DNA from 2 places in the Bacillus sp. SRI_025 genome. Region 2 is predicted to be linked to the other one. Evidence: a T-box and tRNA genes for the amino acid it is inferred to sense, from the RefSeq annotation. Region 2 holds a T-box; the other holds one or more tRNA genes.
What was found. A T-box is a leader RNA that pairs with one kind of tRNA and senses whether it is charged. The one in region 2 lies ahead of thrS (threonine--tRNA ligase), so its partner is inferred to be a tRNA-Thr.
Positions count from the first base shown of each region.

Region 1: it encodes a tRNA-Thr, which carries the amino acid that the T-box ahead of thrS (threonine--tRNA ligase) is inferred to sense. The anticodon was not compared.

Region 1 is NZ_JBYEGB010000007.1:186,397-189,809, forward strand. Features, by position in the region: gene sigW (RNA polymerase sigma factor SigW) at 1-6, opposite strand, end outside; gene rocF (arginase) at 190-1,101, opposite strand; tRNA gene AC20OE_RS17690 (tRNA-Gln) at 1,238-1,309, opposite strand; tRNA gene AC20OE_RS17695 (tRNA-Tyr) at 1,314-1,398, opposite strand; tRNA gene AC20OE_RS17700 (tRNA-Thr) at 1,427-1,499, opposite strand; tRNA gene AC20OE_RS17705 (tRNA-Val) at 1,503-1,578, opposite strand; tRNA gene AC20OE_RS17710 (tRNA-Glu) at 1,585-1,659, opposite strand; gene murQ (N-acetylmuramic acid 6-phosphate etherase) at 1,880-2,791, shown strand; gene AC20OE_RS17720 (MurR/RpiR family transcriptional regulator) at 2,806-3,413, shown strand, end outside.
Region 2 is NZ_JBYEGB010000005.1:61,818-65,230, forward strand. Features, by position in the region: gene thrS (threonine--tRNA ligase) at 1-1,577, opposite strand, end outside; T-box leader at 1,631-1,855, opposite strand; T-box leader at 1,893-2,116, opposite strand; gene AC20OE_RS14835 (HNH endonuclease) at 2,306-3,064, opposite strand; gene AC20OE_RS14840 (DNA alkylation repair protein) at 3,284-3,413, opposite strand, start outside.

The sequences.
Region 1 (3,413 bases), on a different contig from region 2:
GTCCATAGTATATTCAACCTCTGCCTTCACCGGTCTTTATGTATACGAACCTCTTTCCAAAAGGTTTCATTCTCCTCTAAAAAATAGTGTAACAAATTTTTGACAGTGTGTTACGCTTATCAACCGGTAAAAACCTTAACATATCCTTAAATTTTCCCAAAACAAAAAAGAACGGGAACAAGTCCCGCTCTACAATAACTTTTCACCCATTAACGATCCAATTAATGCCACAGCCGCTTCTGCTGTTTTGTTTTTCTCATCTAAAACCGGATTTACTTCAACAAATTCAGCAGACGTTAAAATACCCGCCTCCTCTAAAAGCTCCATTGCAAGATGACTCTCCCGGTAACTAATGCCGCCTGCTACCGGAGTGCCTACACCAGGGCATTCCGCTGGGTCTAGCCCGTCTAAATCAAGCGAGAGATGGACACCATCTGTTCTTTCCTTTAGATAAGCAATAGCTTCCTCCATCACCCTTGTCATCCCTAAACGATCAATTTCATGCATCGTATAGACTTTAATGCCTTTCTCTCGAATCAATGCCCGCTCTCCTTCATCTAAGGATCGAGCACCAATTATAACGACATTTTGAGGTTTCAATTTAGGCGAATAACCGCCAATGTTTGTTAAATCAGCATGCCCAAAACCAAGACTGACAGCAAGCGGCATGCCATGAATATTTCCAGAAGGAGAGGTTTCCTCCGTATTCAAATCCCCGTGTGCATCATACCAAATGACTCCTAAGTTTTCATAATGCTTGGCTACCCCAGCAAGTGTGCCAATCGCAATGCTGTGATCACCACCTAAAATGAGCGGAAACGAACCTGATTGCACAATACTGTCAACCTTCTCAGCAAGCAGCTGATTCGCCCCAGCATTCTCGGTCAAATTTTTTAGCTTTTCACTTGTATATAAACCTTTCTCATCATCTCTTTGTTCAACTGGAATATCTCCTAGATCCTCCACATCAAATGAGAGCGTTTCCAATTTTTCTTTTACGCCTGCACAACGAATCGCACTCGGCCCCATATCGACGCCCCTTCTCGTTTGCCCCAAGTCCATCGGAACTCCAACAATCGTGACCTTCTTTTGCTCTCCCATATGTACATCCCCTTTCCGTTCATGCTTATATTTTACTTTCTTGATGCCTTCTGACTCAACTCGACAACATTTTGAATAGTTATACAGTCCCTCCGCCAACATAAAAAAAGACACCTTTTTGAAAAAGGTGTCTTAACTGGGCTAGCTGGATTCGAACCAACGCATGACGGAGTCAAAGTCCGTTGCCTTACCGCTTGGCTATAGCCCAAAAATGGTGGAGGGGGACGGATTCGAACCGCCGAACCCGGAGGGAGCGGATTTACAGTCCGCCGCGTTTAGCCACTTCGCTACCCCTCCACATATGGAATTGATAAAGATAAAACAGTGCCGGCAAGAGGACTTGAACCCCCAACCTACTGATTACAAGTCAGTTGCTCTACCAGTTGAGCTACACCGGCATATGGTGGAGGATGACGGGCTCGAACCGCCGACCCTCTGCTTGTAAGGCAGATGCTCTCCCAGCTGAGCTAATCCTCCACATCATGGTGACCCGTACGGGATTCGAACCCGTGTTACCGCCGTGAAAGGGCGGTGTCTTAACCGCTTGACCAACGGGCCAGTTTGTCAAGTTTGTTGTTTCCGTGAAGCTGACAAAAGTTATTATATACAGGTTGTCCCCCTTTTGTAAAGGGGATTTTTATTTTTTTTATTTTCTAACTATTTGCTCCCTATTTATTCAACATTTCTACTGAAATATAATTTCAATATTCAAATATAATATTGAAATTTCGTACCATACTCAATATACTGAAAATGAAGAAATAAGGAGGTATGTCACATGCAGCCATCTCAACTGCGTTCTTTGACAACAGAATCAAGAAACCCCAACACAATGGGAATTTCTCAAGCAGATCCGCTTGAAATACTCCAGATGATTAATGAAGAAGATATGAAGGTCGCTCAAGCAGTCAACCTTGTACTTCCCCATGTCAAAACAGCAAGTGACTTTGCCTATGAATCCATCTCAAATGGAGGCAGACTCGTTTATTTAGGCGCCGGAACAAGCGGCAGAATTGGCGTAATGGATGCTGTCGAATGTCCCCCAACCTATAGCGTCTCACCTGATGTCATTGTAGGCATCATGGCAGGCGGAGACTCAGCTTTTTCTCAAGCTGCCGAAGATGTGGAAGATAGTGAAGAAGCCGGCAAACAGGATTTAGTACACATCCACCTGACATCAAAAGATACAGTCGTCGGAATTGCCGCAAGCGGCAGGACACCTTATATCATCGGCGCTTTAAACTATGCAAAGTCAATTGGAGCTAAAACAGTAGCACTCAGCTGCAATAAACAAGCAGAAATTAGCGAGCTTGCAGATTGCGCCATTGAGGTCATTGTAGGACCAGAAGCCATCACTGGGTCAACAAGAATGAAAGCAGCATCCGCTCATAAAATGATTTTAAATATGCTTTCCACCTCAGTCATGATCAGACAAGGCAAAGTATATGAAAACCTGATGGTTGATGTTAAAGTCAGCAATCATAAATTAAAAGAACGCGCCATCACCATCATTCAACATGTGACAAATGCTTCCTACGAACAAGCCGTGAAGACTCTCGAAGCAGCAGACTTAGAAGTCAAAACCGCCATCGTCATGCTCCAAACAAACACAGACAAGAAAACAGCCAAAGATTTACTGAGCAAAACGAATGGTCATATCGACAAAGCGATCTCACGTTATCAATCCTAAAGGAGGTAGAGCTCATGTCAGCAGGTGGACTTACCCTACTACACACAATCAAATCAAAGCTCCCCCAATCTGAAAAAATCATTGCAGACTATATCCTTGCCCATCCTGACAAAGTCATTAAAAGTACAGTACACGAAATCAGTCAGGCAGCCGGCGCAAGCAGCTCTGCAGTCATCCGTCTTTGTAAATCTCTCGGGCTGGATGGCTATCAAGATTTAAAAATGCGGATCGCTGGAGACTTGATGCATGACGATAAACAAGGCTACAGAGATATCGAACAAGATGAACCACTTCAATCCATTATTCAAAAAACAGCTGGAAACTCGATTCAATCGATTAAGGACACCGCTTCTATTTTAAATGCAGATGCTTTAGAAAAGGCTGTTCAATTACTGCTGAATGCAAACCAAATTCATTTTATCGGTGTTGGTGCATCTGGCATCGTCGCAGCTGATGCCCAGCAGAAATTTCTCAGAATTAACTATGCAGCGACAGCCTTCACTGACATGCACATTGCATCTACGGTCATTGCAAATGCAGGAGAGAATGACATTGTGTTTGGTATCTCCTTTTCAGGAGAAACGTTAGACATCATTCAAGCCCTTCAGCTCGCAAAAGACAA
Region 2 (3,413 bases):
ATGAGAATGCCTAGGAAACGATCTAGAGAACCAAAAATGGCGCTGTGAATCACAACTGGTCGTACCTTTTCATTTTTTTCATTGATATATGTTAAATCAAATTTCTCAGGCATTTGAAAATCCAGCTGAATTGTGGCGCACTGATGGCTCCGCTGCAGGGCATCTTTAATATGAAAATCGATCTTCGGTCCATAAAATGCCCCATCTCCTTCATTTAGCTGGTAGTCGACCTTTAGACGATCAAGCACATTTTTTAGTGCTGTTTCGGATATTTCCCAAATGGCATCATCCCCTAAGGCTTTTTCTGGACGAGTGGATAGCTCGACGGAATACTCAAACCCAAATGTCCGATACACATGATCAACTAATTGGAAAATCCGTTTGATTTCAGCTTCGATTTGATCTTCTCTTAAAAAAATGTGAGCATCATCTTGGCAAAATGTCCTGACCCTGAACAATCCATTTAACGCTCCGCTAAATTCATGACGATGCACCTGGCCAAACTCAGCCATTCTGATCGGGAGGTCTCTGTATGAATATAAGCTGTTTTTGAACATGAGCATATGCCCTGGACAGTTCATCGGTTTTAAAGCAAAGCTTGTATGGTCTACTTCTGAGAAATACATATTTTCATGATAATGATCCCAGTGCCCTGACTTTTCCCAAAGCTCTTGGTTCATCATAAACGGTGTACTCACTTCTTCGTATTGCGCTTTTCCTCGCACTTCTCTTGAAAAGGCCATTAATTCATTTCTGACAATCTGACCTTTTGGTAAATAAAACGGCATGCCTGGTGCTTCTTCTGAAAACATAAAGAGGGATAACTGCTTCCCTAATTTCCGGTGATCACGTTTATTTGCTTCTTCCATGAAATGAAGATAATCAGCTAGATGATTTGGATGCTGAAACGCTACACCATACACTCGCTGCAAGACATCCTGATTGCTATCTCCCCGCCAATAAGCCCCTGCAACACGTGTTAGTTTAAATGACTTTAAGTACCCTGTAGAAGGTACATGCGGCCCGCGGCATAAATCTACAAATTCTCCTTGCTGATAAACTGTGATGGCTTCTTGAGAGGGTAACCCTTTTAAAATATCCAGCTTATATGGATCATGTGCAAACAGCGCTTCTGCTTCTTTGTAAGAGACCTCTTTTCTTTGGATGGGATGATTCTCATTTATGATGTTTTTCATCTCTTTTTCAATTTCTTCCAAATCCTCTACGCTTAATGTTTGATCGAGCTTCATATCATAGTAAAATCCATTTTCAATGACAGGACCGATTCCTAGTGTGACATTGTCATATAACCTTTTCACAGCCTGGGCTAATACGTGTGCAGATGTATGGCGCAGCACTTCAACCCCTTCTTTTGAATCAAGTGTGACAATAGACAGCCGAACATCGCTGTTTAGCTTTTCACTTAAATCAACCATTTGATCATTGACCTTTCCCGCCACCGCTTTTTTTCTTAAGCTCGGACTAATATGGAAGGCAACATCTGCAACAGTCGTACCTGCGGGAAACTCCTTTATCTTTCCATCTAGAAATTGAATCTTCACCATGTTTTCTCTCATAACTGACACACCTTTCCTATTTTTTGAAATAAAAAAAACACACCCATCCCTCATAGAGGGACGAATGTGTAATCCGTGGTTCCACCCAAATTCCCATAACGCGTATTCGCTTTATGGCTCTGGTGCCGTAACGCGGCATTGACGGTATTGGATACTGCAATTTTCCCCAATACAGCTCAAAGGTGGTAAGACAGCTTTTCTGCGTTAGGAAGATTTCAGCGTGACTTCCCTCTCTGGTAACCGATAAAAGCTGCTCATGTCCTTTTCAAAGCAATGATCCTATATGAGTGTACAAAAAAACACACCCATCCCTCATAGAGGGACGAATGTGTGATCCGTGGTTCCACCCAAATTCCCATAATGCGTATTCGCTTTATGGCTCTGGTGCCGTAACGTGGCGTAAACGATATTGGATACTGTAATTTCCCCAATACAGCTCAAAGGTGGTAAGACAACTTTTCTGTGTTAGGAAGATTTCAGCGTGACTTCCCTCTCTGATAACCAGTAAAAATGGCTCATGTCCTTTTCTTCGCTTTTAATTTCTCCATATCTTACATGATGATAATGGATGATGTAAAGCTTTATTTTGAGTAAAGCTAATGAAATTCATTCTTTAAAATGGCATTTTGAGTGATTTTACTCAGGCTATAATCAATTTGCCCTAAATACTCAATTAGCATCCTAATGTAGGTAGTAATCTTAAGCCAGCCATAATTCCCTTAGATTTCTCAATCCTGATAATACGTGTATAACTGTGAAATTTCTATCTCAATTCCACCTTTAAGAAGTCTCTCTCTCCTACTGTGAAATAGCTTATCTAATATTTCTTTCTTGTCCTCAAATCGTCCATAATGGATTTTCTTATGACAGACTAAACAAATTGAAACAATATTAGCATGGATGTCTAAACTGTGATCAAATTGATCCTGATATTGCATTGGTATCAAGTGGTGAGCCTCTACATAATTCTCTCCATTAAACTTAGAAATAAAATGCTTATGCTGTTTATCGAACTCACATAAATAATCTGCATCAGCAACAGCTAAAACTGCATATTTAGGATTTCTACTCCATACCTTTTTATTTTTCACTAACCTATGTTCAGGCTTATCTCTTGGCTTATCCTCAATATCAGCTCTACCGACATCAGCAGGATCTCCTATTAGGTACTTTTCAAACTCCTGCTCCTCTTTAAATAGCTCTGCTTGCAACTCAGAATCATCATAATATTCAATGTATTTTTTAAAATGATTTAAAGCTACACTATACATCCTATGTCCTTTTTCATTCTTCTTTTTGAACTCTGGATTACTAAGAATTTCATCGATAAAGGCAGCATCAGTTAGATTAAATAAATTAATCTTCTGTAATCCATAGTCTCCTAATTCTGAGGATATAGTGCCGATCGCTTTAGAGTATCTTCCAATAGAGTATGGTTTTATATTTGTATAAGTTCTCAACCAATCAGCAAAAGTATCTTGATTCATCAATGGTACGACTCACTCTCTCTGTATATTGTTTTCTTTATAGATAGATATTCAGAAGAATTAATATGCTCTATTGAATGGTTACAAAAACAATATTTGACTCAAACAAAACTTAATTTATACCATTCTGAAGAATATACCTGCATACCTCTAAGAATTTCTCCTGAATCATTCAGATAAAAATTCCCTCAAAAAAGGAAATTTAGTTCATGTTCTTTTTCACAAATTCCCCTTCACAATCGTTCTCTTGGCTTTCTTAACAATTCTGCTTGTCGCTTTTGTATTAGAATCCTTTGACCACTGTTCGCACAGATTTCGTACCCAATCAGGCTGTGTTTTACTAGCGTCA